DNA from 3 places in the Streptomyces sp. NPDC053076 genome. Region 1 is predicted to be linked to each of the others. Evidence: riboswitches for the same ligand, from Rfam matches in the RefSeq annotation. Region 1 holds a riboswitch; each other region holds the start of a gene.
What was found. A riboswitch is a leader RNA that binds a small molecule or an ion and turns the genes downstream of it on or off. The one in region 1 is predicted to bind cyclic di-AMP.
Positions count from the first base shown of each region.

Region 1 (10,312 bases):
ATCCGCCAGACGTTCCGTCAACGAGGGGGACAGCCATGTCCGTTACCGATCCCGTCACCGGTGCCCGTACCGCCGAGGACCTTCCGCTCCGCGTCGCCGTCATCGTCGGCAGTGTGCGCGAGGGGCGCCGGGGCCGGGCCGTCACCGACTGGTTCCTCGCCACCGCCGCGGAGACCGACCCGGGCCTACTGTTCGACGTCATCGACCTCGCCGAGGTGGACCTGCCGCTGGTGCTGCCCGGCTGGGGCGGCACGCCGAGCCCCGGGGCCGCCGCCGCGCTGCGGGACGTCTCACCGCGACTCGCCGCCGCCGACGCGTTCGTGGTCGTCACGCCCGAGTACAACCACAGCTTCCCGGCGGCCCTGAAGAACCTCCTCGACTGGCACCTGCGCGAGTGGCAGGCCAAGCCGGTCGGATTCGTGTCCTACGGCGGTCTCGGCGGCGGTCTGCGCGCGGTCGAGCAGCTCCGGCTGGTCCTCGCCGAACTGCACGCCGTGACCGTGCGCGACTCGGTCAGCCTGCACGGTCCCTGGTCCGGTCTCGGCGAGGACGGCGTCCCGCGGGACGCCGAGGTGTGCGCCGGCGCCGCCAAGGGCATGCTCGGCCAGCTCACCTGGTGGGGACGGGCGCTGCGGACCGCGCGCGCCGAGCGTCCCTACGCGGGCTGAGGGCGGGCGATGAGCACCCTCCGGCCGCCCGGTACCGCGTCGGCTCCGCCGGCCGGCGACGCGGGGCCCGCCCCCTCGACCGCTCTCCACCGCGTCGTCACCGTCGTGGTGCTCGGAACGATCATGTCCGTGCTCGACATGACGATCGTCAACGTCGCGCTGCGCCACCTCTCGCAGTCCTTCGGCGCCCCGCTGGAGACCATCCAGTGGACCGCGACCGCCTACACGCTCGCGCTCGCCGCGGTCATCCCGGCCGCCGCCTGGGCGATGGGCCGGATCGGCGCCAAGCGCACCTATGTGCTCGCGCTCGCCCTGTTCACCCTGGGCTCCCTGCTCGCCGCCTGCGCCTGGGACGCGGGCAGCCTGATCGCCTTCCGGGCCGTGCAGGGGCTGGGCGGCGGGCTGTTGCAGCCGGTCGGTATGGCGATGGGCATGCGGGTCGCGGACCGGGCCCGGCTCGGCCGGGCGATGGCCCTGCTGGGGCTGCCCATCCTGGTCGGCCCGGTCGCCGGCCCGGTGCTCGGTGGCTGGCTGGTCGACGCCGCCTCCTGGCACTGGATTTTCCTGATCAACCTGCCCGTGGGCGCCCTGGCGCTGTTCCTCGCGGCCCGCCTGCTGCCGACGGACACCCCCGACGCCCGCGGCGCCGACCGGCCCCGGCTGGACGTGCCGGGTCTGCTGATGCTCTCGCCCGGCCTGGCCCTGCTCCTGTTCGGCCTGGCCCGCGGCGGCGAGCGCGGCGACTTCACGGCCCCCGGCGCGCTGGTGCCGGTGCTCGCGGGTGCCGTGCTCGTGGCGGCCTTCGTGCGGCGGGCGCTCGCCGTCCGCGCGCCGCTGCTGGACCTGCGGCTGCTGCGGGACCGTACCTTCGCCGCCGGAGTCGGCACGCTCGCCCCGTTCACCTGCGGCTACTTCGGATCGATGCTGCTCGGGCCGCTGTACTGGCAGCAGGAGCGGGGTCTGGGCGCGACGGCGGCGGGGCTGCTCGGGGCGCCGGTGGGGCTCGTGGTCGGTACGACGATGCAGATCGCGGCACGGCGCATCGACCGGGTCGCACCGCGCCGGATGATCGCGGCGGGGTGCGCGGTGGGCGCCCTGGGCATGGGTCTGCTGGCCTGGCAGACAGGGGTGGCGGGGGTCGCGTCCTGGCGGATCGTCGTCGCGGGCATGGTGATGGGCGTCGGCGCCGGGATGACGCTGATGCCGACGATGACCACCGCGACCCGCGATCTGCCCGCCGACCGGCTGCCCGGGGCGAGCACCGCGCTGAGCATCAACGCCCAGCTCGCCGCGTCGGTCGGTACGGCCCTGCTGTCGGTGGTGCTCGGCGCGGCGGGTCCGGGCCCGGCCGGTTTCCGGCTCACCTACGCCGTGGCGGCGGCGCTGCTCGCCCTCGGCGTCCTCTCGGCGCTCCGGCTCCCGGCACGGCGCCAGGGCTGAGCCCTCCCGGCCCTCCTGCCGTGTCAGCCCGCCGTCAGTTCCGTCAGTTCCGTCAGCTTCGGCAGTTCTGGCAGTTCGGCCAGCTCCGGCAGTTCGGCCAGCGGCAGCGTGTGCTGGGTCTGGAGCACCTTGGCGCGCAGGTAGCGCACGTTGTGGGCCGTGGTGAAGACGCCGGTCGGCACCCGGTCCCGTACGGCGATTCCCAGCGCGCCCAACTGCCCCGCCTTGTCGGGGTTGTTGGACAGCAGGTCCAGCTCCGTGATGCCGAGGGCGCCGAGCATCTGCGCGGCGGCCGTGTAGTCGCGGGCGTCCTCGGGGAGGCCGAGGGCGGCGTTCGCGGCGTAGGTGTCGAGGCCCTCGTCCTGGAGGGCGTACGCGTCGAGCTTGTTGTAGAGGCCGATGCCCCGGCCTTCCTGCCGGAGGTAGAGCAGGACGCCGCCGCGGTCGGCGATGCGTTCGACCGCCTCGCGCAGCTGCGGGCCGCAGTCGCAGCGGGCCGAGCCGAAGACGTCACCGGTCAGGCACTCGGAGTGCAGGCGCACCAGCGGGACCGGGCCGGGGTCGCCGAGGACGACCGCGACGTGCTCCTGGCCGTCGGAGAGGCCGTGGAAGGTGACGAGTTCCGCGTCGGCCCGGTAGCCGTCGGCGAAGCGCAGCGGTACCCGGACGCGAGCGCGCGGGGTGGCGGCGGGGATGTCGGGCATGCGGGTCCCTCCCAGGAAGCTGCTTCATATTTGAAGCAGTGTTTTCGCGTGGACCCTACCCCATACTTAAAAGTTGAAGCAATCGCTCCGGGGTGTGGCTCAGGAGCCCGCGGGCGGCGTCGACGGGCAGGGCGAACGGCGCAGCCAGGGGACACCGTCGGCGCCGGAGCGGGCGTCGTCGTCGCCCTGGAGGCCGCGCGCGATCCCCGTGCAGATCTCCGCCAGCTGCCCCACCTGTTCCGGGGTGATCCGGTCGAACAGCAGGGCGCGGACCGTCTCGACGTGCCCGGGTGCCGTACGCTCCAGTACGGCCGTCCCCTCGTCGGTCAGCACCGCGACCGAGCCGCGCTTGTCCTGGTCGCAGTTCTCCCGGCGCACCAGGCCGTCCCGTTCCAGCCGGGTCACCGCGTACGTCAGCCGGCTGCGGGTGATCTTCAGCGTCTCGGCGAGATCGGTCATGCGCAGTCGCCGGCCGGGTGCGTCGGAGAGGTTGGCCAGCACCGAGTAGAACAGGTGCGGCATGCCGCCCTCCTGCTGGAGCTGCCGGTCGATCGCGTCCTCCAGGAGGCGGGAGGCGGCGATGTAGGCGCGCCAGGCGCGCTGCTCCTCGGGGCTGAGCCAGCGGGTCGTCATGCCGCCAGTGTAGGTTTGTTTCAAACTTGAACCAAGCGGTCCGTCTGTCCACCGTCCGCCTCCGGAAGAGAGGGCGTCGATGCCCCTGCCGTACGTGCTGCTGTCCGCCGCCGTCTCCCTCGACGGCTACCTGGACGACACCGGCCCCGAACGGCTCCTGCTGTCCAGCCCGGCCGACTTCGACCGGGTCGACGAGGTACGGGCCTCCGTCGACGCCATCCTCGTCGGCGCCGGCACGATCCGCGCCGACAACCCCCGCCTGCTGGTCAACTCCGCCCGGCGGCGCGCGGCCCGCGGCGCGACGGGCCGGCCGGAGTACCCGCTGAAGGTCACCGTCACCGGCTCCGGCGACCTCGACCCGGACGCCAACTTCTGGCACACCGGCGGCGAGAAGCTCGTCTACACCACCGACGAGGGCGCGGAACGGGCCGCCCGTCTCCTCGGCCGCACCGCGGACGTCGTCCCGCTCGGCCGCGCCCTGGACTGGCGGGCACTGCTGGAGCATCTGCACGACGTGCGCGGAGTCGGGCGCCTGATGGTCGAGGGCGGCGGCACGGTCCACACCCAGCTCCTCCAGCAGGGCCTGGCCGACGAACTCCAGCTGGTCCTCGCCCCGCTGTTCGTCGGGGACCCGGCGGCCCCGCGGCTGTTCGGGACCGGCGGCTACCAGGGCGGGCGCCTGCGCCTGCTCGACACCCGCCGGATCGAGGACGTCGTCCTCATGCGCTACGCACCCACCGCCCCCGGCACCGGCCCGGTCCCCACCGCGGCCGACCGCCACTGGCTGCGTGCCGCCTGTGAACTCGCGGCCCTGTGTCCGCCCTCGGAGACGGCGTTCAGCGTCGGCGCGGTGGTGGTCGCCGCCGACGGCACGGAGCTGGCCCGTGCCCACTCGCGTGAGGGCACCGACCCGGTGGCCCACGCGGAGGAGGCGGCGCTCGCGAAGACCGACGCCGCCGACCCGCGGCTGCCCGGCGCCACGGTCTACAGCAGCCTGGAGCCCTGCGCCCGCCGCGCCTCCCGGCCGGCTCCCTGCGCCGAGCTGATCCTGCGGGCCGGGGTGCGGCGGGTGGTCACCGCCTGGCGCGAACCCGACACGTTCGTCACCGGCGCCGACGGCACGGGTCTCCTGACCGCCGCGGGCGCCCGGGTCGTCGTACTCCCGGAGCTGGAGGGTCTCGCCAAGGCGCCGAACGCGCACCTGCCGGGCTGAGTGCCACCGGTCGGCGACGGTTTCCGTGCGTGACCGCCGGGTCGTCGTGGTCGGTCGCGCACGGTCGCCGTGCCCCTTCGGGGGCGCTGTCGCGCGCCGAAAACACTCAGGGCCCGGAATCCGATGGATTCCGGGCCCTGAGTGTTCAGTAGCGGGGACAGGATTTGAACCTGCGACCTCTGGGTTATGAGCCCAGCGAGCTACCGAGCTGCTCCACCCCGCGTCGTTGTGTCACCAGCATACGTCATCCCTGGGGTGCTTTGCACACGCTTCCCGTCCCGCCTGCCGACCGTCACCCAAGGTGACCGGGCGACCGCCGTGCGGTGACGACTGAGTCACCATCAAAACTGCCAGTGACTACTGAACGCTTCTGGCCCTTAGGTCAACTCGCCCGGTTTGACGGGTTACTGGGCGATAACTCCGTCGCCGAGAACGTTAATGATCAAGTCGAACAGCTTGGAAAGTGACTGGCAGGTCTATTAACGTTCGATAACGCAGCGCGGTCGTCCCAGCCGTCACAAGAGACGGCTCCGTGCGCACGCGCCGAATCCCGCGAGGGAACCGGGGAACCACCACTTTGGGGTGAATCACGCGGATATCGCCGTGAACTCATGGGAGTCCACGATCGGTATACGCGCGTAGGAGACCTTCCTGCTCCGAACCCGTCAGCTAACCCGGTAGGCGGAGGAAGGAAAGGAGCACGCCCGCGTGGCGTCCAACCGGTCTGTCCCCGAAGCCCCGTCCATACCGGCACAGCGCGAGACCGAGACCTTCGGGTACGGCGCCTACCGCGCCGAGGAGGGGCCCTGGGAGGAGTGGAACCCCACTGAGGACTCCGTCACCCCGGTCCGCGGCCGGCACCGCGTCGCCAAGCAGCGCGGCGGCTTCGCGCGCAGCTCCACCGTCCTCGGCGTCGGCGTCATCGCCGCGGTCGGCGCGGGCGGCATGGCCAGCGCCAACACCGGCAAGCCGCCGGTCTCCATCTCCATGCCGGACCTGCCCTCCGTCGGCTCCCTCTTCGACGACGGCTCCGCGGACCCCCAGCCGGCGCAGGCCACCGCGACGCTGAGCAGCGTCGGCGTGTCCTCCGCCGAGGGCGAGGACTCCACGGACGCGGGCGAGGTGCTGCGCAGCCGGATCATGGCCCAGGCCGAGCAGCAGCAGGGCCAGGCCGAGACCAAGGCCACCGCCGTCGCGCTCGCCGCCGCCGAGAAGCGGAGCGCCGAGGCCGCCGCCAAGGCCGAGAAGGAGGCCGCCGCCAAGGCCGCCGAGGCCAAGGAGAAGGCGGAGGCGGACGCCAAGAAGGCGGCCGAGGAGAAGCGGCTGGCCGAGCTGGCCAAGCAGTACACGCTGCCGACCTCCTCCTACACGATCACCTCGACGTTCGGCCAGGCCGGCTCGATGTGGTCCTCCGGCTACCACACCGGTCTGGACTTCGCCGCCCCCACCGGCTCCCTGATCAAGGCCGTCCACAGCGGCACGATCACCGAGGCGGGCTACGCCGGCTCCTACGGCTACCGCACGATCCTCACCCTGGACGACGGCACCGAGCTGTGGTTCTGCCACCAGTCCTCGATCAACGTCTCCGTCGGCCAGAAGGTCTCCACCGGTCAGGTCATCGGCCGCGTCGGCGCCACCGGCAACGTCACCGGACCGCACCTGCACCTGGAGGTCCACCCCGGCGGTCAGGCCACCGGGATCGACCCGATGGCGTGGCTGCGGGACAAGGGCGTCAACCCCTGACGGGCCGCCCTCAGCGGGAAGCCTCGCGGGCGTCGTGGCGGGACGCCTTCGCGGGAACTCGGCGCCGGCGGGGCGGGATGCGATCGTCCCCCGCCGGTGTTGGCATGACGTATGACGTCACTTCGTAAACTCGGCTCTTCCGACCTCGAGGTCTTCCCGCTCTCGCTCGGTGGCAACGTCTTCGGCTGGACCGCCGACGAGCAGACCTCCTTCGCCGTCCTCGACGCCTACACGGCGGCCGGCGGCAACTTCATCGACACCGCCGACTCCTACTCCGCCTGGATCGAGGGCAACCAGGGCGGCGAATCCGAGACGATCATCGGCAAGTGGGTCACGGCGCGCGGCAACCGATCCGATGTCGTCATCGCGACCAAGGTCAGCCAGCATCCGCAGTTCCAGGGGCTGTCCGCCGCCAACCTCAAGGCCGCCGCCGACGCCTCCCTGCGCCGCCTGGGCACCGATTACATCGACCTCTACTACACCCATTTCGACCAGCCCGAGGTGCCGGTCGAGGAGATCGTCGGCGCGCTGGACGAGCTGGTGAAGGCCGGCAAGGTCCGGCACATCGGCGCCTCCAACATCACCGCCGAGCGCCTTCAGGCGTCCCTCGACTTCTCCGACCGCGAGGGCCTCGCCCGCTATGTCGCCCTCCAGCCGCACTACAACCTGGTCTCCCGCGACACCTACGAGGGCCCGCTCCAGGACCTCGCCGCCCGCGCGGGCCTGTCCGCCGTCCCGTACTTCGCGCTCGCCTCGGGCTTCCTCACCGGCAAGTACCGGCCCGGCACGACCGTCGACAGCGCCCGCGCCGACGGGGCCCGCAAGCACGCGGAGTCCGAGCGCGGCCAGAAGGTCCTGACGGCCCTGGACGAGATCGCCGCGGCCCACGACGCCCCGGTCGCCACGGTCGCCCTGGCCTGGCTGGCCGCCCAGCCGACGGTCACCGCGCCGATCGCCTCGGCGAGGACGGTGGAACAGCTTCCGGCGCTGCTGGGCGTGGCGGACCTGAGGCTGACCGAGCCCGAGGTGGCCAGGCTGACGGAGGCATCGGCCTAGACACCGGCCCGCGCCTCCCGGGACCGGGGCCCGCGGCGACCTCTCCGTCGCGACGGTGCCCGACCACGACGGGCGGTTCCGGGGTGCCGGGCTGGCCCGGCGCCCACTGGGGACCGGCGGTGCCCGACGACGGGCGGTTCCGGGGGTACCGGGCTGTCCTGCCGTCCGCCCGGGACGGCTACGAGCGGTACGGGTTGTACGGGGCGTACGGCGCCGCCGGGTAGCCGTACGCCGGCCAGTGCGCCGTGGGTCCCGGCCCCGCGTACACCGGCCGGGCCGGGGTGGCCGTCCTCGCCGCGTACTCCAGGGCCGGACGGGCCGCGTCCCTCCGTTTCCACAGCTCGTCCAGCAGCTCCCGCTCCCGTACGACGAAGTCGGTCCCCGCCTTCCCCTTGCGCCCCCGCTGCCGCAGGAACGCCAGCGAGGTGGCGTATCCCTCGTACCGCGCCACCTCCCGTGCCGCCGTGCGGCCGTGGTGGTGCCGGGCGTAGTCCCGGGCCATCCGTCGCGCCCGCATCGACCCGAGCGCGAACGGCTCGGCCGGCCCCAGCCACCCGGCCAGCACGTACGCGGGCAGTTCCGCCCGCACGATCCGCAGCTCGCGCTGCCGGGTCCAGACAGCGAGCCATGTCAGCAGCGCGAACGCGGGCACCATGAAGGCGGCGTAGACGGCGAAGAAGCCGTACTCGCCGAAGGTGGCGGAGCCGTTCCACAAGGCGTGCATGCCCATCGCGAGCAGCAGTCCGCCGACCGGCAGCAGGAAGCGCCGGATGTGCTGCCGCTCGGCGGACAGCGCGGCGACACCGAAGCCGATGCCGGTGAGGACGGTGAACAGGGGGTGCGCGAACGGGGACATCACGATGCGCACGAAGAAGGTGGCGGCGGTGACGGAGGCGATGCCGCGGTCGCCGGTGAGCTGGTCGGTTCCGAAGGCCGTACCGAGGTAGAGGATGTTCTCGGTGAACGCGAAGCCGGTGGCGGTGACCCCCGCTATCACCACCCCGTCCACGATCCCGGTGAAGTGACGCCTGCGGAAGAGGAACACCAGCAGCACGGCGGCGGCCTTGGCGGACTCCTCCACGATCGGCGCTATCACCGTGGCGCCGAGCGTGTCCGCACTGGCCGGATCCGCGGTGGAGGTGGCGATCCACTTGGTCGCGAAGCTGTTGGCCACGATCGCTATCAGCGCCGCCGCGCAGGCCCCCCAGGCGAAGGAGAAGACCAGGTTCCGCCAGGGTCCCGGCTCCACCCGGTCCAGCCACCGGAACGCGGCTATCAGCCAGGGCACCGGCAGCACGGCCAGCCCGAGCCCGACCAGGAAACCCTCCGTGCCGGTCTGCCGCCGCACCAGCGCGAGGATGACCAGACCGGACAGCGCCAGCAGTGAGGTCAGCGCGCCGTACCGCACCCACCTGCGCTGCCACCAGTGCGGGTGGCGGAGCGCACCGTCGCCGGGGCTCGGGGTGTACGTCGGAAACGGAGGACTGGTGGCCACGGCATCGACCCTAACGGTGACGGCGCGAGGGGCTGATCGGTCTATCGGTTTTGGCTGTGCGGCGCGCGCCGGAACAGCAGGTCGTTCACCACATGACCCTTGTCCAGTCCCTGTCCCTCGAAACGGGTCAGCGGCCGGAACTCCGGACGTGGCGCGTAACCGCCGCCCGCCTGGGTGTTCTCGAAACCGGGGTGCGCGGTGAGCACGTCCAGCATCTGCTCGGCGTACGGCTCCCAGTCGGTCGCGCAGTGCAGGATCGCGCCGGGCTTCAGCCGGGTCGCGGCGAGGCTCAGGAACTCGGGCTGGATCAGCCGTCGCTTGTGGTGCCGCTTCTTGGGCCACGGGTCGGGGAAGTAGACGCGCAGTCCGTCCAGCGAGTCCGGGCGGAGCATCTCCCGGAGCAGGATGATCGCGTCGCCGTTGCCCACCCTGACGTTGGACAGGCCGTTCCGGTCGGCCAGGTTGAGCAGGTTGCCCTGGCCGGGGGTGTGCACATCGACGGCCAGGATGTTGGTGTCCGGGTCGCCCGCGGCCATCGTCGCGGTGGCCTCGCCCATCCCGAACCCGATCTCCAGGACCACGGGCCGGTCGTTGCCGAACAGCTCGCCGAGGTCGATCACCTGCTGCCCGTCGATGTCCAGCCCCCACTTGGGCCACAGCCGCTGCAACGCGTCCGCCTGCCCGGCCGTCACCCGGCTGCGCCGAGGCTGGAAGCTGCGGATCCGCCGCTCGAAGTGCGACCCGGCGGGATCGGCCCTGGGCCCGTCCGGGAAGCGCGGCTCCCCCTTGGCCCGGGTGTGCCGGAAGGAGTCACCGGGGGCGTGGGTCGCCGCGGACGGGGCGTCGGGGGTGTTCAGGGAGTCAGACACAGTAAGCCCAATTTTAGGAGGTCCGGCCAGGTCCCTACAGCGACCCCAGCATCTCCAGCGCCCGGCGCCCGATCTCCCGCCCGATCGGCAGCGAGGCGGTGGCCGCGGGCGAGGGCGCGTTGAGCACGTGCACGGCCCGCGCTCCCTCCCGGATCAGGAAGTCGTCCACCAGCGTCCCGTCGCGCAGCACCGCCTGCGCCCGCACCCCGGCCGGGGCCCGCACCAGATCCGCGGCCTCCACCCCGGGCAGCAGTCTTCGCACCGCCTCCAGGAACGCGCCCTTCGACACCGAGCGGTGCAGCTCCCCCGCCCCGTACCGCCAGTGCCGCCGGGCGATGGCCCACGATCCCGGCCACGCCACCGTCCCGGCCAGCTCCCGGGGCCGTACGACCCCCCAGCCGTACCCCTCGCGGGCCAGCGCCGGCACCGCGTTGGGGCCGATGTGCACGCCCCCGTCGATCCCGCGTGTCAGATGCACCCCGAGGAACGGG
Region 1 is NZ_JBITZL010000007.1:18,004-28,315, reverse strand. It holds gene ACIGYR_RS26370 (NADPH-dependent FMN reductase) at 36-668, shown strand; gene ACIGYR_RS26365 (DHA2 family efflux MFS transporter permease subunit) at 678-2,108, shown strand; gene ribA (GTP cyclohydrolase II) at 2,132-2,812, opposite strand; gene ACIGYR_RS26355 (MarR family winged helix-turn-helix transcriptional regulator) at 2,912-3,445, opposite strand; gene ACIGYR_RS26350 (dihydrofolate reductase family protein) at 3,525-4,658, shown strand; tRNA gene ACIGYR_RS26345 (tRNA-Met) at 4,808-4,881, opposite strand; cyclic di-AMP (ydaO/yuaA leader) riboswitch at 5,190-5,359, shown strand; gene ACIGYR_RS26340 (M23 family metallopeptidase) at 5,367-6,401, shown strand; gene ACIGYR_RS26335 (aldo/keto reductase) at 6,513-7,457, shown strand; gene ACIGYR_RS26330 (PrsW family intramembrane metalloprotease) at 7,636-8,952, opposite strand; gene trmB (tRNA (guanosine(46)-N7)-methyltransferase TrmB) at 8,994-9,821, opposite strand; gene lhgO (L-2-hydroxyglutarate oxidase) at 9,856-10,312, opposite strand, start outside.

Region 2 (10,312 bases), on a different contig from region 1:
ATCGCCAGACCCGGGGACGACTCGTCCAGCGTGGTCAGGCAGACCACCGTCTCGTCGTCCTCCAGGGAGAGGAACTCCGCCAGCGGGGCCCCTCCGGAGAGGTTCGGCGCACCCGTCGGCTCGGGCAGCTGTGGCAGGTCGACCACGTTGATGCGCAGCAGGCGGCCGGCCGAGGTGACTGCGCCGATCACGCCGCGCGCGGTCGCCGGCACCGCCGAGAGGATCACGTCGTGCTTGACGCGCTTGGCGCCCGCCGCCGCCGGGAACGGCTCGTCGGTCGCCGTACGGGCCAGCAGCCCCGTCGAGGACAGCAGCACCCGGCACGGGTCGTCGGCCACCTGGAGCGGCACGGCGGCCACCGGGGTACCCGCGGACTCCAGCAGGACCGTGCGACGGTCGGTGCCGAACTTCTTCGACACGGCGGCCAGTTCGGCCGAGACCAGCTTGCGCAGCTCCGCGTCCGACTCCAGGATCCGGGTCAGCTCCTGGATCTCCGCGGTGAGCTTGTCCTTCTCCGTCTCCAGCTCGATCCGGTCGTACTTGGTGAGCCGGCGCAGCGGTGTGTCGAGGATGTACTGGGTCTGCACCTCGCTCAGCGAGAAGCGCTCCATCAGGCGTTCCTTGGCCTGGGCGGAGTTCTCGCTGGAGCGGATGATCCGGATGACCTCGTCGATGTCGACCAGCGCGGTCAGCAGGCCCTCGACCAGGTGCAGCCGGTCGCGCTTCTTGCCGCGGCGGAACTCGCTGCGGCGCCGGACCACGTCGAAGCGGTGGTCCAGGTAGACCTCCAGCAGCTCCTTCAGGCCCAGGGTGAGCGGCTGGCCGTCGACCAGGGCGACGTTGTTGATGCCGAAGGACTCCTCCATCGGGGTCAGCTTGTACAGCTGCTCCAGGACCGCCTCCGGCACGAAGCCGTTCTTGATCTCGATGACCAGGCGCAGGCCGTGCTCGCGGTCGGTGAGGTCCTTGACGTCGGCGATGCCCTGGATCTTCTTGGCGTTGACCAGGTCCTTGATCTTCGCGATGACCTTCTCGGGGCCGACCGCGAACGGCAGTTCCGTGACCACCAGGCCCTTGCGGCGGGCGGTGACGGTCTCGACCGTGACCGTCGCGCGCATCTTGAAGGTGCCGCGGCCGGTCGCGTACGCGTCCCGGATGCCGTCCAGGCCGACGACCCGGCCGCCGGTGGGCAGGTCCGGGCCCGGGACGTGCTTCATCAGCGCGTCCAGGTCGGCGTTCGGGTTCCGGATCAGGTGGCGGGCCGCGGCGATGACCTCGCGCAGGTTGTGCGGCGGCATGTTCGTCGCCATACCGACCGCGATGCCGGAGGAGCCGTTGACCAGCAGGTTCGGGAAGGCGGCGGGCAGCGCGACCGGCTCCTGCTCCTGGCCGTCGTAGTTCGGCGCGAAGTCGACCGTGTCCTCGTCGATCGACTCGGTCATCAGGCTCGCCGCCTCGGCCATCCGGCACTCGGTGTACCGCATGGCGGCCGGCGGGTCGTCGTTGCCGAGCGAGCCGAAGTTGCCGTGCCCGTCGACCAGCGGCACGCGCATGGAGAACGGCTGCGCCATGCGAACCAGGGCGTCGTAGATCGACGCGTCGCCGTGCGGGTGCAGCTTGCCCATCACCTCGCCGACCACACGCGCGCACTTCACGTACGAGCGTTCGGGGCGCAGGCCCATCTCGCTCATCTGGTACACGATCCGGCGGTGCACGGGCTTGAGGCCGTCACGGGCGTCCGGCAGGGCGCGCGAGTAGATGACCGAGTACGCGTACTCGAGGTAGGAGCCACGCATCTCGTCCACGACGTCGATGTCGAGGATCCTCTCCTCGAACGAATCGTCGGGCGGCGGGGTCTTCGTGCTGCGGCGGGCCATCGCTGCCGGCTCCTCCTGATCTGGTCGCGCGCCGAGGGGGCGCGCACCCCCCGGCTCGCTCTTGCTGAAGCGAATGACGGATCTGTCGCGGACCATTGTGGACCGCGGCACTGACAACCCGGGCCACGACCCGGTCTCCACGGGCCCGCCCCGCGCCCGGGGGCGTCCGCGGAGGGCCGGACGCAGGCTACGCGATCCGCTCTGGGCGTACGTCCTGCGGGAACTTCGCCGAGGCCCCGCACGCTTTGAATACAGTGGCAGGAACGGCAGGACAACCGCGGTTTCCACAACCGCCTCCGCTCGCGAAGGGACGTACATGCCCATGGGTCACACGACCACAGCCGAGGCAGGCTCCGGGGGCCTGACAGCGACCGAGCACCGCCTGGCCAACGGTCTGCGCGTGGTGCTCTCCGAGGACCACCTGACCCCGGTGGCGGCGGTCTGCCTCTGGTACGACGTCGGCTCCCGCCACGAGGTCAAGGGGCGTACCGGCCTGGCTCACCTTTTCGAGCACTTGATGTTCCAGGGCTCCGCGCAGGTCAAGGGCAACGGCCACTTCGAGCTGGTGCAGGGCGCCGGCGGCTCGCTGAACGGCACCACCAGCTTCGAGCGCACCAACTACTTCGAGACCATGCCCGCCCACCAGCTGGAGCTCGCCCTCTGGCTGGAGGCCGACCGCATGGGCTCCCTGCTGGCCGCGCTGGACGACGAGTCCATGGAGAACCAGCGGGACGTCGTCAAGAACGAGCGCCGCCAGCGCTACGACAACGTGCCGTACGGCACCGCCTTCGAGAAGCTGACCGCCCTGTCCTACCCGGAGGGCCACCCGTACCACCACACGCCGATCGGCTCGATGGCGGACCTGGACGCGGCCACCCTGGAGGACGCCCGCGAGTTCTTCCGCACCTACTACGCGCCGAACAACGCGGTGCTCTCCGTGGTCGGTGACATCGACCCCGCGCAGACCCTCGCCTGGATCGAGAAGTACTTCGGTTCGATCGCGTCCCACGACGGCAAGCCCGCCCCGCGCGACGGCTCCCTGCCGGAGGTCATCGGTGAGCAGAAGCGCGAGGTCGTCGTCGAGGAGGTCCCGGCGCGCGCCCTGATGGCCGCCTACCGGCTTCCGGAGGACGGCACGCGTGCGTGCGACGCGGCCGACCTCGCCCTGACCGTCCTGGGCGGCGGCGAGTCCTCCCGCCTGTACAACCGGCTGGTGCGCCGCGACCGTACGGCCGTCGCCGCCGGCTTCGGCCTGCTCCGGCTGGCCGGCGCGCCCTCCATGGGCTGGCTGGACGTGAAGACCTCCGGTGACGTCGAGGTGCCGGTCATCGAGACCGCCATCGACGAGGAGCTGGCCCGGTTCGCCGAGGAGGGCCCCACGCCCGAGGAGATGGAGCGCGCCCAGGCCCAGCTGGAGCGCGAGTGGCTGGACCGGCTGGGCACGGTGGCCGGCCGCGCCGACGAACTGTGCCGCTACGCCGTCCTGTTCGGCGACCCGCAGCTCGCCCTGACCGCCGTCAAGCGCGTCCTGGAGGTGACCCCGCAGGAGGTCCAGGAGGTCGCCAAGGCCCGCCTGCGGCCCGACAACCGCGCGGTCCTCGTCTACGAGCCGAAGTCCCCGGAGTCCGTCCCGGACGCCAAGGTCCCCGAGGACCCGGAGCGGGAAGCGACCGTAGAGGCCGGCAACGAGAACGACGAGGAGACGGCCAAGTGACCGAGCTCGCCACCATGGAGTTCCACCCCCAGCCGCAGCCCGGCGACGCCAAGCCCTGGGCGTTCCCGGCCCCCGAGCGCGCCACCCTCGACAACGGCCTGACCGTGCTGCGCTGCCACCGCCCCGGCCAGCAGGTCGTCGCGGTGGAGGTCCTGACGGACGCGCCCCTGGACGCCGAGCCGGCCGGTCTGGACGGCGTCGCCACGATCATGGCGCGGGCCTTCTCCGAGGGCACCGACAAGCACTCCGCCGAGGAGTTCGCCGCCGAACTGGAGCGCGCCGGCGCAACCCTGGACGCGCACGCCGACCACCCCGGAGTCCGGCTCAGCCTGGAGGTCCCGGCCTCCCGTCTGTCCAAGGGCCTCGGCCTGCTCGCCGACGCCCTGCGCGCGCCCGCCTTCGCCGAGAGCGAGGTCGAGCGGCTGGTGCGCAACCGGCTGGACGAGATTCCGCACGAGCTGGCCAACCCCTCCCGCCGGGCCGCCAAGGAGCTGTCCAGGGAACTGTTCCCGGCGGCCTCGCGCATGTCCCGCCCGCGCCAGGGCAGCGAGGAGACGGTCGAGAAGATCGACGCGGCGGCCGTGCGCGCCTTCTACGACCGCCATGTGCGGCCCGCCACCGCCACCGCGGTGGTCGTCGGTGACCTGACCGGCATCGACCTGGACGAGCTGCTCGGCGAGACCCTGGGCGCCTGGACCGGCACGCCGGGCGAGCCCCGGCCGGTGCCGCCGGTGACCGCCGACGACACCGGGCGCGTGGTCATCGTGGACCGGCCCGGTGCCGTCCAGACGCAGCTGCTCATCGGCCGCGTCGGCCCCGACCGGCACGACCGCGTGTGGCCCGCCCAGGTGCTCGGCACCTACTGCCTCGGCGGCACCCTCACCTCCCGCCTGGACCGCGTCCTGCGCGAGGAGAAGGGCTACACCTACGGCGTGCGGTCCTTCGGGCAGGTCCTGCGGTCCGCGCCGGACGGGACGGGCGCGGCGATGCTCGCCATCAGCGGCTCCGTCGACACGCCGAACACGGGCCCGGCGCTGGACGACCTGTGGAAGGTGCTGCGCACCCTCGCGGCGGACGGCCTGACCGACGCCGAGCGGGATGTCGCCGTGCAGAACCTCGTGGGTGTGGCGCCGCTGAAGTACGAGACCGCGGCGGCCGTCGCGAGCACGCTGGCCGACCAGGTCGAGCAGCACCTGCCCGACGACTTCCAGGCGACGCTGTACCGGCAGCTGGCCGCCACGGGCACGGTGGAGGCCACCGCGGCCGTCGTGAACGCCTTCCCGGTGGACCGTCTGGTGACCGTCCTCGTCGGCGACGCCGCCCAGATCAAGGCGCCGGTCGAGGCCCTCGGCATCGGCGAAGTGACCGTGGTGGCGGCCGAGTAACGGCCCGCGCGCGGAAGGGGCCCTGCCGACCTACGGGTCGTCAGGGCCCCTGCTGTTCCACTCTTTCTCCCAGATGCCCGTTTTAGGGCGGAGGTTGCCTGTCTGACCTGTGGGATGCGCTACAAAAACCGGTATCCGTTTGAGGATTGAAAGCACGCCCCCGTAGCTTCGTCCAGGCTGTTCGTCAGGCAGTGCGCCGCGCCCGCGGCACCGGACAGTCATCGCCGAGTCCCCGTACGGCGCGAGCCAGGGGAGCCGGGGACCCACCGTCCCTGGGGTGAATCGGGCGCCCGCGCGGCAGCGAGGGGGCCCGTAGGAGACCTTCCTGCTCCGAACCCGTCAGCTAACCCGGTAGGCGAGAGGGAAGGAAAGGACCAGCCACTTCATGGCGTTCATGTGCGCCACCGGGAAGCACCGCAAGCCCGGCCGGGTCAAGCGGACCACCGCTCAGGCGGCCGGTATCGCGGCCCTCACCACCACCGGTGTGATCGGCACCCTCGCCGCCTCCCCGGCGCTCGCCGCCGAGAACCCCGGCGAGCAGACCGGCCTCATTCCCGTCCTCGCCGCGACCGATGACGTCGCCGAGCAGATCGACGCGCAGGCCGCCGCGCAGCAGCAGGCCGCCGACCAGAAGGCGGCCGAGAAGGCCGCGGCGAAGGCGGCCGCCAAGCGGGCCGAGGAGATACGCGCGGCCAAGGCCCGCGCCGCCCGAGAGGCGGAGCGCAAGCGGCTGAACGCCTTCGTCGCCCCCATCGCGCACTCCTACGTCTCCACGGGCTACCAGGCCAGCAGCTCCCTGTGGTCCTCCGGCTCGCACACCGGCATCGACTTCCACGCGGCCAGCGGCACGACCGTCCACGCGGTGGGCTCCGGCACGGTCGTCTCCACGGGCTGGGGCGGCGCGTACGGCAACCAGATCGTGATCCGGATGGCCGACGGCATGTACACCCAGTACGGCCATCTGTCCTCCATCGGGGTCACGGTGGGCCAGAAGGTCGTCCCGGGCCAGCAGATCGGCCTGTCCGGCGCCACCGGCAACGTCACCGGCCCGCACCTCCACTTCGAGGCGCGCACCGGTACCGAGTACGGCTCCGACGTCGACCCCGTCGCCTACCTCCGCCAGCACGGCGTGAACGTCTGACGCGTACCGCACGGTCATCGATAGCCCCGGCTCACCGAGCCGGGGCTATCGCCGTTTTTCGCGGTGTCCGCCGTACTCCCTGTCCAAAATATATCCATGGATTAGGGCCTGCCATCGGAAATTCCGGCTCATTGGAATAGAGTCGCGGAACAGGCGTCCATCGTGGCGTTTCACGGGGATTTAAGGCGGAGGTCGGTCATGCGTATTCCGGCGCACACGGTGTGCACCGCGGTCCGGGACGACATCGTCGCCGGCGTGTACAAGCGCGGCAGCCGCCTCACCGAGGAAGTCCTGGCCCGCCGCTACGGCGTCTCGCGCGTCCCCGTGCGGGAGGCGCTGCGCACGCTGGAGGCCGAGGGCTTCGTGGTGACGCGCCGGCACGCGGGCGCGTGCGTGGCCGAGCCGACGGAGCAGGAGGCCGCCGACGTGCTGGAGATGCGGACGCTCCTGGAGCCGCTGGGCGCCGCGCGGGCCGCCCAGCGGCGCACCGAGGCCCATCTGAAGGTGCTGCGCGGCCTGGTCCGGCTGGGGCAGGAGCGGGCCAGGAGGGGCAACAGCGACGATCTGCGCTCGCTGGACGGCTGGTTCCACGAGACGCTCGTCCAGGCGTCCGGCAGCCCGTCGTTGACCGCGATGCTGACTCAGTTGCGCCACAAGATCGCCTGGATGTACGCGGTGGAGCCGCCGCTGAGCCCGGCGGATTCCTGGGCGGAGCACGGCGCGATCGTGGATGCCGTGGCGCGCGGGGACGGCGAACGCGCGCGGGCGCTCACGGCGCTGCACGCGGAGCGCGCGGCGGGTGCGCACCGGCTGCGCCTTTCCGGTGCCGTGGAGCGTGTGAGGACCTCGCAACACGCCGTAAACATGTCGGGCCCGCGGCTTTAACACGGGCGCCGTATACAAAGATGAGTTAATCGGTGAGGGCGTGTTTTTCGCTGTCCTTTTTCCGCGCCCTGAATTCCGGGTCGCGGTCTTCTGGATGCCCGCGGTGAATTCGGGTGCCCCCCTCGAAAACGCGGAAGCCGCGCCGCCCGGTACGGAACGGCGCGGCTTCCCGGTCCTGCTCAGACGGTCTCGGGCAGCTCTTCCAGGCCCTCGGAGACCAGCTTGGCCAGACGGTCGAGGGCGGCGTCCGCGCCCTCGGTGTCGGAGGCGAGGACGATCTCCTCGCCGCCCTGGGCGCCCAGGCCCAGGACGGCCAGCATGGAGGCCGCGTTGACGGGGTTGCCCCCGGCCTTGGCGATCGTCACCGGGACGCCTGCGGCCGTGGCGGCTCGGACGAAGATGGAGGCGGGGCGGGCGTGGAGGCCCTCGGCCCAGCCGACGTTGACGCGGCGCTCAGCCATGTGTTGCTGCCCTTCGGTGTTCAGGGTTGTCTAGACCAGTTTCCCACACCGTGAAGCGTGCCCGGACAGGGCATTCTTCCCGCTCCGGTGTGGCGTCGGACCGCGGCCTCGGTCCGGCTCCCCGTCCTCCACAGACTGCCTCGCCCCGCCTGCCTGCGCGAGCCGTACTCTGGGGCCCATGCAGACCTCGGCGGACCGGCAGGACCGGCACCAGTACCCCGCCCACTGGGAGGCGGACGTGGTGCTGCGCGACGGTGGCACCGCACGCATCAGGCCCATCACCGTTGATGACGCCGACCGCCTGGTCAGTTTCTACGAGCAGGTCTCCGACGAGTCGAAGTACTACCGCTTCTTCGCGCCGTACCCACGGCTCTCCGCAAAGGACGTCCACCGCTTCACGCACCACGACTTCGTGGACCGGGTGGGGCTCGCCGCCACCATCGGCGGCGAGTTCATCGCCACCGTACGCTACGACCGCATCGGCACCGACGGCATGCCCGCCTCCGCGCCCGCCGACGAGGCCGAGGTCGCCTTCCTGGTGCAGGACGCCCACCAGGGCCGTGGAGTCGCCTCCGCCCTGCTGGAGCACATCGCCGCCGTCGCCCGCGAGCGCGGCATCCGCCGCTTCGCCGCCGAGGTGCTGCCCGCCAACACCAAGATGATCAAGGTGTTCACGGACGCCGGTTACACCCAGCAGCGCAGTTTCGAGGACGGCGTCGTCCGCCTGGAGTTCGACCTCGAACCCACCGACCGGTCCGTCGCCGTGCAGCGCGCCCGGGAGCAGCGCGCCGAGGCCCACTCGGTACGGCGGCTGCTCGCGCCCGGCTCCGTCGCGGTCGTCGGTGTCGGCCGCGCCCCCGGCGGGGTGGGCCGCAGCATCCTCGGCAACATCCGCGAGGCGGGCTACCCGGGCCGGCTGCACGCCGTGAACAGCGCCTTCCCGGAGGACCTCAAGGAGGTCGACGGGGTACCCGCGTACCGCTCGGTGCGGGACATCGACGGGCACGTCGACCTCGCCGTCGTCGCCGTACCGGCCGAACACGTGCCCTCCGTGGTCGCCCAGTGCGGCGAACACGGCGTGCAGGGGCTGGTCGTGCTCTCCGCCGGATACGCCGAAAGCGGACCCGAGGGCCGCGAACGGCAGCGCGCCCTCGTACGGGCCGCGCGCGCCCACGGCATGCGGACCATCGGCCCCAACGCCTTCGGGATCATCAACACCGCCTCCGACGTCCGGCTGAACGCCTCCCTCGCCCCCGAGATGCCCCGCCCCGGCCGCATCGGGCTGTTCGCCCAGTCCGGAGCCATCGGCATCGCCCTGCTGTCCCGGCTGCACCGGCGCGGCGGAGGGGTGACCGGTGTCACCGGCGTGTCCACCTTCGTCTCCGCCGGCAACCGCGCCGACGTCTCGGGCAACGACGTCCTGCAGTACTGGTACGACGACCCCGAGACCGATGTCGTCCTCATGTACCTGGAGTCCATCGGCAACCCCCGCAAGTTCACCCGTCTCGCCCGCCGAACGGCGGCGGCGAAGCCGCTGGTGGTCGTGCAAGGGACCGGAACGGCGCCGCAGGGGCACGCGGTACGGGCCACCCGGCTGCCGTACGCGACCGTCTCCGCGCTGCTCCGTCAGGCCGGCGTGATCCGGGTCGACACGATCACCGAACTGGTCGACGCCGGGCTGCTGCTGGCCCGCCAGCCACTGCCCGGCGGACCGCGCGTCGCCATCCTCGGCAACTCCGAGTCGCTGGGCGTGCTGACGTACGACCGGTGCGTCGCCGAGGGACTGCGGCCGGCGCGGCCGGTGGACCTGACGACCGGGGCGACGGCGGCGGACTTCCACCGGGCGCTCGCCGCCGCGCTGGCCGACGGGACGAACGACGCCGTCGTCGTCACGGCGATCCCCGCGATCGGGGAGGGGTCGCCCGGGGACGCGGAGCTGGCGGAGGCGCTGCGGTCGGCCGCGGCCTCGGTGCCGGGGAAGCCGGTACTCGTGGTCCATGTGGAACTCGGGGGGCTCGCGCAGGCGTTGTCGGCCGCGGCCAGCACGGCACCGTGGGCCGCCGACAAGGGCCACCCCGCGCAAAGCCCGCCCCCCGCGGTACGGGCACCGGACGACTCCCCTCCGGAAGGCACCCATCTCATCCCCGCCTATCCCGCCGCCGAGCGGGCCGTCCGCGCCCTCTCCGAAGTCGTGCGGTACGCGCAGTGGCGCCGGGAGGCCGCCGAACCGGGGAAGGTGCCGGAGTACGACGACATCGACGAGAAGGGCACCGCCCGGCTGATCCACGGGCTGCTGGAGCGCGGAGAGGGACTCACCGTCTCCGCCGCCGAAACCTGTGAGCTGCTCGGGAAGTACGGCATCCCCGTGCGCCGGGCGTTGCCCGCGCCCACCCCGGGCGCCGCCGCCGAGGCCGCCCGCGCGCTCGGCTACCCGGTGGCCCTCAAAGCCACCGCCCCGCACCTCAGGCACCGCGCCGACCTGGGCGGCGTACGGCTGGACCTCGCGGACGAGGAGCAGTTGCTGCGGGCGTACACCGAGCTGACCGAGCTGTTCGGGCGGCCGGAGGAGCTACGGCCGGTGGTGCAGGCGATGGCTCCCAGGGGCGTCGACACCGTCGTCCGCGCGGTGATCGATCCGGCGGCCGGGGCCGTGCTGTCCTTCGGCCTCGCCGGGGCCGCCTCCCAGCTGCTCGAGGACACGGCCCACCGGCTGGTCCCCGTCACCGACCGGGAGGCGGCCTCGCTCGTGCGGTCGATCCGCACCGCACCGCTGCTCTTCGGCTGGCGCGGCTCCACGCCCGTCGACACACCCGCGCTGGAGGAGCTGCTGCTGCGGGTGTCCCGGCTGG
Region 2 is NZ_JBITZL010000012.1:125,492-135,803, forward strand. It holds gene ACIGYR_RS35100 (DNA topoisomerase (ATP-hydrolyzing) subunit A) at 1-1,877, opposite strand, end outside; gene ACIGYR_RS35105 (M16 family metallopeptidase) at 2,194-3,591, shown strand; gene ACIGYR_RS35110 (M16 family metallopeptidase) at 3,588-4,976, shown strand; cyclic di-AMP (ydaO/yuaA leader) riboswitch at 5,189-5,349, shown strand; gene ACIGYR_RS35115 (M23 family metallopeptidase) at 5,362-6,117, shown strand; gene ACIGYR_RS35120 (GntR family transcriptional regulator) at 6,316-7,002, shown strand; gene ACIGYR_RS35125 (HPr family phosphocarrier protein) at 7,182-7,463, opposite strand; gene ACIGYR_RS35130 (GNAT family N-acetyltransferase) at 7,642-10,312, shown strand, end outside.
Region 2: linked by a shared signal. The riboswitch ahead of ACIGYR_RS35115 (M23 family metallopeptidase) and the one ahead of ACIGYR_RS26340 (M23 family metallopeptidase) in region 1 are both predicted to bind cyclic di-AMP.

Region 3 (10,312 bases), on a different contig from region 1:
CGAGCTGGTGGCCACACTGGCGGGCGCCGCGTTCGAACGGGGCGTCCAGGCCGGGGACAGGCGGGCGATGTACCGGCTGGGGCTGCTGGAGGAGGCCGAGGGGCACCAGGAGGAGGCGGAGAGCTGGTTCCGGCGGGCGGCCGAGGCCGGGGTGCCGGAGGCGGCGGGACGTATGGGCCGGCTGCTCGTGGAGCGCGGGCGGAGCAGGGACGCGGAACCCTTCCTGGAGGAGGCCGCGCAGGCGGGGGACGGCGACGCGGCGACGCTGCTCGCCGAGGCGCTGCTGGACCGGGCCGAGCGCTGGCTGCGCGCGGCGCGGACTCCTAAGGCGGCGCGTCTGCTGGGAGATCTGCGGTTCTGCGTGGACGACCCCGAGGAGACCTGGCTCCGGTACACGAACGCGGCCGGCCCCCGGCACCCGGAAGTCGCCCGGAGCATGGGCATGCACCACCTGGTGGTGAGCGAGACCGAGATCGCCCGGGCATGGTTGCAGCGCGCGGTGGACTCCGGTGACCAGGTCGCGGCCGAGCTGCTGGCGGAACTGGACCGCGAGGGGCCGTCGCTGAGCGACGCGGAGGACTACTTCCGGGACACGGCCGACTATCCGCTGGACATCGCCCACCACGGAATCGTCCTGGAGAAGCTGGACCGGCCGGACGAAGCCGAGACGCGGTACAGGCACGCGTACGAAGTCGGTGACTCCTACGGCGCGTACCGGCTCGGCGCCCTGTTCGACGGGCAGGGCAAACCGCAGGAGGCCCGGCGCTGGTACCGCAAGGCGGCCGACCTCGGGCACTACGCGGCGCGCAAGGCCCTCGGCGAGTTGTCCGACGGTCCGGATACCGTCGAGGAGTGAGCGACCAGGACCACCCCGACCAGCCGGCCCCCGCCCTCTTCACGTGGGAGTTCGCCGCCGATCCCTACCCCGCCTACGCCTGGCTGCGCGAGCACGCCCCCGTGCACCGGACGCGGCTGCCGAGCGGCGTCGAGGCGTGGCTGGTCACCCGGTACGCCGATGCCCGGCAGGCCCTGGCCGACCAGCGGCTGAGCAAGAACCCGGCCCATCACGACGAGCCCGAGCACGCCAAGGGCAAGACCGGCATCCCCGGCGAGCGCAAGGCCGAGCTGATGACGCATCTGCTGAACATCGACCCGCCGGACCACACCCGGCTGCGCCGCCTGGTCAGCAAGGCGTTCACACCGCGCCGGGTCGCCGAGTTCGCCCCCCGGGTGCAGGAGCTGGCCGACCAGCTCATCGACCGGTTCGCGGCGACCGGATCCGCCGACCTCATCCACGAGTTCGCCTTCCCGCTGCCCATCTACGCCATCTGCGACCTGCTCGGCGTCCCACGCGAGGACCAGGACGACTTCCGGGACTGGGCCGGCATGATGATCCGGCACGGCGGAGGGCCCCGGGGCGGGGTCGCCCGGTCGGTGAAGAAGATGCGGGGCTATCTCGCCGAGCTGATCCACAAGAAGCGCGAGGCGCTGCCGGCGGCGCCCACGCCCGGCGAGGACCTGATCTCCGGCCTCATCCGTGCCTCCGACCACGGCGAGCACCTCACCGAGAACGAGGCCGCCGCCATGGCCTTCATCCTCCTGTTCGCCGGCTTCGAGACCACCGTCAACCTCATCGGCAACGGCACCTACGCCCTGCTCACCCACCCCGAGCAGCGTCGGCGGCTGGAGGAGTCCCTGGCGCGCCGGGAGACGGACCTGCTGGCGACCGGCGTGGAGGAACTGCTGCGCTACGACGGCCCGGTGGAGCTGGCCACCTGGCGGTTCGCCACCGAGCCGCTGACCATCGGCGGGCAGGACATCGCGCCGGGCGATCCGGTGCTCGTCGTACTCGCCGCCGCCGACCGGGACCCGGAGCGGTTCGCCCACCCGGACGTGCTGGACCTCGCACGCCGTGACAACCAGCACCTCGGCTACGGCCATGGCATCCACTACTGCCTGGGCGCGCCGCTCGCCCGCCTGGAGGGTCAGACCGCGCTCGCCACCTTGCTCACCCGCCTGCCCGACCTGCGGCTCGCCGCCGAACCGGCCGAGCTGCGCTGGCGCGGTGGACTCATCATGCGTGGACTGCGCACCTTGCCGGTGGAGTTCACGCCCACCGTCTGAAGACGGGACCTCCAGGGAGAAATGACAGACGTTCAACTCTGTGATCTTCACGTGATCTGTGCGGCATGAACTTGTGACAAGTGATCGTGTGCCGATACGTTCACCCATCAGCGCGGCGAGCGGCACCATCCGCCGCGCTGGTCCCGCTGTCGCTCGAAAGGCATCTGCATGCTCTCCGGGAACGGTCGACACCGTCGCCCCCGCCAGGCACCGGCCCTCCTCGTCGCGGCCGGGGTGACCGGCTCCGCCATCGCCATCCCGCTCCTCGGCGCGGCGAGCGCCAACGCGGCCGACGGCACGACCTGGGACAAGGTGGCCGAGTGCGAGAGCGGCGGCTCCTGGAGCGCGGACACCGGCAACGGCTACTACGGCGGGCTGCAGATCTCGCAGGACGACTGGGACAAGTACGGCGGCTCCCAGTACGCGGCCAGCGCCGACCAGGCCAGCCGTCTGCAGCAGATAGCCGTCGCCGAGAAGATCCTCGCCGACCGGGGCACCACGCCCTGGGCCACCTGCGCCCTGCTGTCCGGTCTGACCTCCGACTCGGGCTCCGTGGACGTCGACACGGGCGTCGGCGACTCCGGTGACAGCGACGGTCCGGGCCACTCGTCCGGATCGGCCGACCGTTCCGACACGTCTGACACCTCCGGCACCGCCGACTCGTCCGGTCTGCCTGATTCGTCGTCCTCCACCGGGACCGGCTCCGCCACCGGCACCGGGACCGGCTCCGGCACCGGGTCCTCCTCGGGCGAGACCGGCACGGCGACCCCGAAGCCGGGCAAGGACGCCGGTACGGCCACCGGTTCCACCGGGACCAACACTCCCAAGTCCGACAAGTCCTCCTCGCGGGACTCCGGAAGTCCGCAGGGGGCCGACGGTGCTCCCACGGCCACCCCGGACGCCGCGACCGAGCCCAACGCGCAGCAGGCTGCCGGTTCTTGGAGCCTGGTCGACACCGGGGCCCTCAGCAGTGGTGGACGGCACCGCGGGGCGAGTGCGGACGAAACGGTGACAAACGGTCCGGGTGTCGCCGGCTCCGGTCGGCACGCCTCGCCCGAGCCGGGCACCTACACCGTCCGCGAGGGCGACTCCCTGGTCTCCATCGCCGACTCCCTTGACGTCGACGGCGGGTGGCGCGCGCTGTACGCCGGGAACAAGGAGGCCATCGGGCCCGACCCGAGCCGCATCACTGCCGGTCAGACCCTGGAAGTCGGGGGCGAAACGGGCAAGAAGTAGCGGGAGTTGACGCCCCACTTAGCGCCCTAATGTCCGGTTTGGCGAAAGTGTGGGATGAGTCTCAGAAGCCCTGATCGTCTTTGAAATTCCGCGGATCGCGTGTCTACGGTCGAGGCCGCTCGTCACCACGAGCCCCGGCAGCCACCACGCCGAATCCTGCCAGTGGTTGCCCGGGAACAGTCGACGCGTAAAGCGCCGTAGGCAGGAGCGGGGGACCCAAGGTAGGCGCCGGGGCCAGCACTTGAAGCTGGAACCGGCTGGGGGTGAAGCCGCACTCCGCGCAAGCGGGAGGTGCGGCCGGGCAACTCAACCGGCCCGAACCCGACAGCTCACCTCGTAGGCGTCGGTGAGGGGATCTCCATGCTGTTTACCGGCAAGGGCAAGCACCGCCGTCCGTCCAAGGCCGTCCGCGCCGTCGCGCTGGCCGGTGTCACCGGCGCCGCCGTCGCCGCCCCGCTGATGGCGGCCGGCAACGCCTCCGCCGCCACCACCTCCGAGTGGGACACGGTCGCCCAGTGCGAGTCCGGCGGCAACTGGTCCATCAACACCGGCAACGGTTACTACGGCGGCCTCCAGTTCTCCGCCTCCACCTGGGCCGCGTACGGCGGCACCCAGTACGCCGCCACCGCCGACAAGGCCGGCAAGGCGCAGCAGATCGCCGTCGCCGAGAAGGTTCTCGCCGCGCAGGGCAAGGGTGCCTGGCCGGTCTGCGGCACGGGCCTGTCGAGCACCCCGAACAGCGGCCCCGCCCCGAGCGCCCCCTCCACCACGGACTCGGGCAGCGGCACCACCACCACCACCCGCTCCACCGACCAGCAGGCCGCCTCCCGCTCCGCCGAGCGCCCGGCCGCGTCCACGAGCAAGAGCAAGACCGTCACCACCCCGACCGGCAAGACGGTCAAGAAGGGCGACGGCGAGTACAAGGTCGTCACCGGTGACACCCTCGGCACCATCGCCGAGAAGCACCACGTCCAGGGCGGCTGGAAGAAGCTGTTCGAGCTGAACAAGGACATCGTCGAGGACGCCGACCTCATCTACCCGGGCCAGCAGCTGCACCTGAAGTAGCCACCTGGCTCCCAGCCGGCCCACAGGACCCGCACATCCGTGCGGGCCACCCTGAAGGCCCCCGTGCGGGTCACCCCCCGTCCCCCACGGGCCCCCCGCCCCGGTGCGTGTTCCCCCGTACGCACCGGGGCGGGCTTTTTTGTGCGCAGCGCACGGAAGTCCGCCGCACCTCTTTGTTTCGGGCAGAAACAAAAGGTACCGTCGGCTTGTCCACGGGACGGTCGGTCGGTGGCCGACGCCCCTGGGACGGTTAGGCTCTAGTCGCAAGGCACACCAGCCCCGCACTTCCAGCGTCACATCCAAGAAGGAGATGCTCGTGCCGTCCATCGACGTCGTCGTAGCCCGGGAAATCCTGGACTCCCGAGGCAACCCCACGGTCGAGGTCGAGGTCGGCCTCGACGACGGCAGCACGGGTCGTGCCGCCGTCCCGTCCGGCGCCTCGACGGGCGCCTTCGAGGCCATCGAGCTGCGCGACGGTGACCCCAACCGCTACCAGGGCAAGGGCGTCGAGAAGGCCGTCCTCGCCGTCATCGAGCAGATCGGCCCGGAGCTGGTCGGCTACGACGCCACCGAGCAGCGCCTGATCGACCAGGCCATGTTCGACCTGGACGCCACCGACAACAAGGGCTCCCTGGGCGCCAACGCCATCCTCGGCGTCTCGCTCGCCGTCGCCCACGCCGCCTCCGAGGCCAGCGACCTCCCCCTCTTCCGCTACCTGGGCGGCCCGAACGCGCACCTGCTGCCGGTGCCGATGATGAACATCCTGAACGGCGGCTCGCACGCCGACTCCAACGTGGACATCCAGGAGTTCATGATCGCCCCGATCGGCGCGGAGTCCTTCTCCGAGGCGCTGCGCTGGGGCACCGAGGTCTACCACACGCTGAAGAAGGTCCTGAAGAGCAAGGGCCTGTCCACCGGCCTCGGCGACGAGGGCGGCTTCGCCCCGAACCTCGGCTCCAACCGCGAGGCCCTCGACCTCATCCTCGAGGCCGTCAAGGAGGCCGGTTACGCCCCCGGCGAGCAGATCGCCCTCGCGCTCGACGTCGCCGCCTCCGAGTTCTACAAGGACGGCAAGTACCTCTTCGAGGGCAAGGAGCGCTCCGCCGCCGAGATGACGGAGTACTACGAGGAGCTCGTCGCGGCCTACCCGCTCGTCTCCATCGAGGACCCGCTGTTCGAGGACGACTGGGCCGGCTGGAAGGTCATCACCGACCGTCTCGGCGACAAGGTCCAGCTGGTCGGCGACGACCTGTTCGTCACCAACCCCGAGCGCCTGGCCCGCGGCATCGAGGAGGGCGCCGCCAACGCCCTGCTGGTCAAGGTCAACCAGATCGGCTCGCTGACCGAGACCCTGGACGCCGTCGAGCTGGCCCAGCGCAGCGGCTTCAAGTGCATGATGTCCCACCGCTCCGGCGAGACCGAGGACGTCACCATCGCCGACCTGGCCGTCGCCACCAACTGCGGCCAGATCAAGACCGGCGCCCCGGCCCGCTCCGAGCGCGTCGCCAAGTACAACCAGCTGCTGCGCATCGAGGAGATCCTCGACGACGCCGCGGTCTACGCCGGCCGCTCCGCCTTCCCGCGCTTCAAGGGCTGAGGCTGACCCAACCTGGCGTAAGGCTTAGCCAGTCGTACGTACGTCCCCGTACCCGGTCCCGTACCGTGTGCGGGGACGTACGCGCGTGTGAACGGGAGGCGGGGAAGATGGCCGTGAAGGACCGGGACCGGTTCTCCACCGCGACCAGGCTCAGGCTGCTGGGCGAGCAGACGGCGGCCCGTGTCTACCGCTCTCAGACCAAGCGGCAGGCCCGCCGATCCCGGCTCACCGGCCGCGCGGCGCTGCTCGCCCTGGTGCTGTGCACGCTGATCGTCGCGCTCGCCTACCCGATGCGGCAGTACGTCTCCCAGCGCGCCGAGATCGCCGAACAGCAACGGCAGCAGGAGCAGGCGCGCAAGCGCGTCGAGCAGCTGCGCGACCTCAAGGCGCGCTGGCAGGACGACGCCTACGCCGAGCAGCAGATCCGGCGCAGGCTGCACTACGTCAAGCCCGGCGAGACCGGGTACGTGGTCATCGACCCGGGCGTGGCCAAGCAGTCCCGCGCCGACCTCGGGGCCGCCCACCGGCCCTGGTACGCGAACGTCTGGGACGGCGTCGACAAGTCCGACGCCTCCGACCAGTGACCGGCCCGCCGGGCCGGCAGACCGACAGAAAGCCACTCTGAAAGCAGTCATGGAAACGCCTCCGCCGCCCACTCCGCGCACCGAGCCCACCGACGCGGACGTCGAGGCATTCAAGCAGCAGCTGGGCCGCCCGCCGAGGGGCCTGAGGGCCATCGCGCACCGCTGCCCGTGCGGTCAGCCGGACGTCGTGGAGACGGCACCGCGCCTGCCCGACGGCACGCCCTTCCCGACGCTGTACTACCTGACGTGTCCGAAGGCGTCCTCCGTCATCGGCACGCTGGAGGCGAACGGCGTGATGAAGGAGATGACCGAGCGGCTGGGGCGCGACCCCGAGCTGGCCGCCGCCTACCGTGCCGCGCACGAGGACTACATCCGACGCCGGGACGAGATCGAGGAGCTGACGGGCTTCCCGAGCGCGGGCGGCATGCCGGACCGGGTGAAGTGCCTGCACGTGCTCGTCGCTCACTCCCTGGCCGCCGGGCCGGGCGTGAACCCCCTCGGCGACGAGGCCCTGGCGATGCTGCCGGAGTGGTGGCGCAAGGGCGCCTGCGTGACGCTCGACGACAGCGAGGGGCACGAGCAGTGACCCGGGTCGCCGCCATCGACTGCGGTACCAACTCCATCCGGCTGCTGGTCGCCGACGCCGACCCGGAGACCGGCGAACTGACCGAGCTGGACCGCCGGATGACGATCGTGCGGCTCGGCCAGGGGGTCGACCGCACCGGCCGGCTCGCCCCCGAGGCGCTGGAGCGCACCTTCGCCGCCTGCCGTGAGTACGCGGCCGTCATCAAGGAGTACGGCGCCGAGCGTCTCCGTTTCGTCGCCACCTCCGCCTCCCGGGACGCCGAGAACCGCGACGACTTCGTGCGGGGCGTGCTGGACATCCTCGGGGTGGAGCCCGAGGTCATCACCGGCGACCAGGAGGCCGAGTTCTCCTTCACCGGCGCCACGAAGGAACTCACCGGCCGCACCGACCTCGCCCGGCCCTACCTGGTCGTGGACATCGGCGGCGGCTCGACCGAGTTCGTCGTCGGCGACGACCACGTACGTGCCGCCCGGTCGGTGGACGTCGGCTGTGTGCGGATGACCGAGCGGCACCTGGTGCACGGGGACAAGGTGAGTGATCCGCCCGCCGAGGAGCAGGTGGCCGCGATAAGGGCCGACATCGAGGCCGCCCTGGACCTCGCCGAGGAGACCGTCCCGCTGCGCGAGGCGCACACCCTGGTGGGTCTGGCCGGGTCCGTCACCACGGTGTCCGCCATCGCCCAGGAGCTGTCCGAGTACGACTCCGCGCGCATCCACCACTCCCGGGTCTCCCGGGACCGCGTCCGTGAGATCACCGAGTGGCTGCTGCGCTCCACGCACGCCGAGCGCGCCGCGGTCCCGTCCATGCACCCCGGCCGGGTCGACGTCATCGGCGCGGGTGCCCTCGTCCTGCTGGCGATCATGGAGCGGACCGGCGCCCGGGAGGTCGTGGTGAGCGAGCACGACATCCTCGACGGCATCGCGTGGTCGGTGGCGTAGCTCTCTTTTGTTACCCGTTGGTAGCCATCGGCTGAGCAGCTCGGATAACGTCTGAGCGGGGCTGAGGGGCCCTCGGGGGCCCCTCGGTGACGGCCGGTCGGAAAAGTTCGTGAAGTTCTTCACAAGGAATTCCGTTCCGGGGGGCCGTTCGCGGGGTCCCGTAGGCCCTTCCGGGGCCCCACCAGTCGTTTGAACATGTTCAGGCTGTCGGTGTGAGCGGGGATCGGAAGGTGCTTTCGGCGGGTGTTCCGGAGCCCTCACCGTCGCCTCGTGGGACCAGAGAGGCAGCTCACGCGGCCTTGACAACGGGGCGAACCGCTCCCTGGTTCCCCTCCGGGGGCATGACCTCGGTCAAGCGGGCCGCGGAGTTTATCACAGGCCCTGTCGAACCTTGTGAAGGGGCGCACGAGCAGCCCCCCCGAGGCAGGTGGATACTCGATGGCATGAGCACCACGGAGCGTCCCAGGATCCTCGTAGTAGGCGGTGGGTACGTAGGCCTGTACGCAGCTCGGCGCATTCTCAAGAAGATGCGCTACGGCGAGGCGACCGTCACGGTCGTCGACCCCCGGTCGTACATGACCTACCAGCCCTTCCTCCCCGAAGCCGCCGCCGGCAACATCTCCCCTCGCCATGTCGTCGTCCCGCTGCGACGCGTGCTGCCCAAGGCGGAGGTCCTCACCGGTCGGGTCACCACCATCGACCAGGACCGCAAGGTCGCCACGATCGCCCCGCTGGTCGGCGAGGCGTACGAGCTGCCCTTCGACTACCTGGTCATCGCCATGGGCGCGGTCTCCCGCACCTTCCCGATCCCCGGCCTCGCCGAACAGGGCATCGGCATGAAGGGCATCGAGGAGTCCATCGGTCTGCGCAACCACGTCCTGGAGCAGCTGGACAAGGCCGACTCCACGACCGACGAGGAGATCCGCCGCAAGGCCCTCACCTTCGTCTTCATCGGCGGTGGCTTCGCGGGCGCGGAGACCATCGGCGAGGTCGAGGACATGGCCCGGGACGCGGCCAAGTACTACAAGAACGTGTCCCGCGAGGACATGCGCTTCATCCTCGTCGACGCCGCCGACAAGATCCTGCCCGAGGTCGGCCCCAAGCTCGGCCAGTACGGCAAGGAGCACCTGGAGAGCCGGGGCGTGGAGATCTACCTCTCCACCTCCATGGACTCCTGCGTCGACGGCCACGTCGTGCTGAAGAACGGCCTCGAGGTCGACTCCAGCACCATCGTGTGGACCGCCGGCGTCAAGCCGAACCCGGCCCTGGCCCGCTTCGGCCTGCCCCTCGGCCCGCGCGGCCACGTCGACTGTGAGCCGACCCTCCAGGTCAAGGGCACGGACTACATCTGGGCCGCCGGTGACAACGCACAGGTCCCGGACCTCGTCGGCCGCAAGGCGGGCAACGAGAACGCCTGGTGCCCGCCGAACGCCCAGCACGCGCTGCGCCAGGCCAGGGTCCTCGGCGACAACGTGATCTCCGGCATGCGGGGCTTCCCGCAGAAGGAGTACGAGCACGCCAACAAGGGCGCGGTCGCCGGTCTCGGCCTGCACAAGGGCGTGGCGATGATCGTCATGGGCAAGATGAAGATCAAGCTCAAGGGCCGCCTCGCCTGGTACATGCACCGTGGCTACCACGGCATGGCGATGCCGACCTTCAACCGCAAGATCCGCGTCTTCGCCGACTGGACCCTCGGCATGTTCCTCAAGCGCGAGGTCGTCTCCCTCGGCGCCATGGAGAACCCCCGCGAGGAGTTCTACGAGGCCGCCAAGCCGGCACCGGTCGCCGCCGCGAAGACCGAGGAGAAGGCCAAGGCCTCCTGACCTCTGGTCGCTGACCGCCCGAAGGACCTCCCGCCATCCGTGGTGCGGGAGGTCCTTCGGCGTTGTGCACCCGGCCGAAGTGCATGCCCTCTACAGCTGTTTTGCTCAGTTGTAACTCCTTTGCGGGACTGCGCCGAGCGCCCCGGGGTGTTTACGTGGTGAACGGACATCCGGGATCGTCGTCTTGGAGGTGTGCGCCATGGCCGACGCCGCGTCGCGGCTGAGGAGTCTTGCCGAGCAGGTGCTGGGAACGCCGCTCCCCGTGCGGGTGCGGGCGTGGGACGGATCGCAGGACGGACCGCCGGAAGCACCCGTGCTCGTCATCCGCAATCGCCGCGCCCTGCGCCGCATGCTGTTCA
Region 3 is NZ_JBITZL010000011.1:148,211-158,522, forward strand. It holds gene ACIGYR_RS34175 (hypothetical protein) at 1-856, shown strand, start outside; gene ACIGYR_RS34180 (cytochrome P450) at 853-2,124, shown strand; gene ACIGYR_RS34185 (transglycosylase family protein) at 2,293-3,360, shown strand; cyclic di-AMP (ydaO/yuaA leader) riboswitch at 3,544-3,718, shown strand; gene ACIGYR_RS34190 (transglycosylase family protein) at 3,721-4,425, shown strand; gene eno (phosphopyruvate hydratase) at 4,736-6,022, shown strand; gene ACIGYR_RS34200 (septum formation initiator family protein) at 6,130-6,606, shown strand; gene ACIGYR_RS34205 (DUF501 domain-containing protein) at 6,656-7,192, shown strand; gene ACIGYR_RS34210 (exopolyphosphatase) at 7,189-8,130, shown strand; gene ACIGYR_RS34215 (NAD(P)/FAD-dependent oxidoreductase) at 8,574-9,953, shown strand; gene ACIGYR_RS34220 (class I SAM-dependent methyltransferase) at 10,153-10,312, shown strand, end outside.
Region 3: linked by a shared signal. The riboswitch ahead of ACIGYR_RS34190 (transglycosylase family protein) and the one ahead of ACIGYR_RS26340 (M23 family metallopeptidase) in region 1 are both predicted to bind cyclic di-AMP.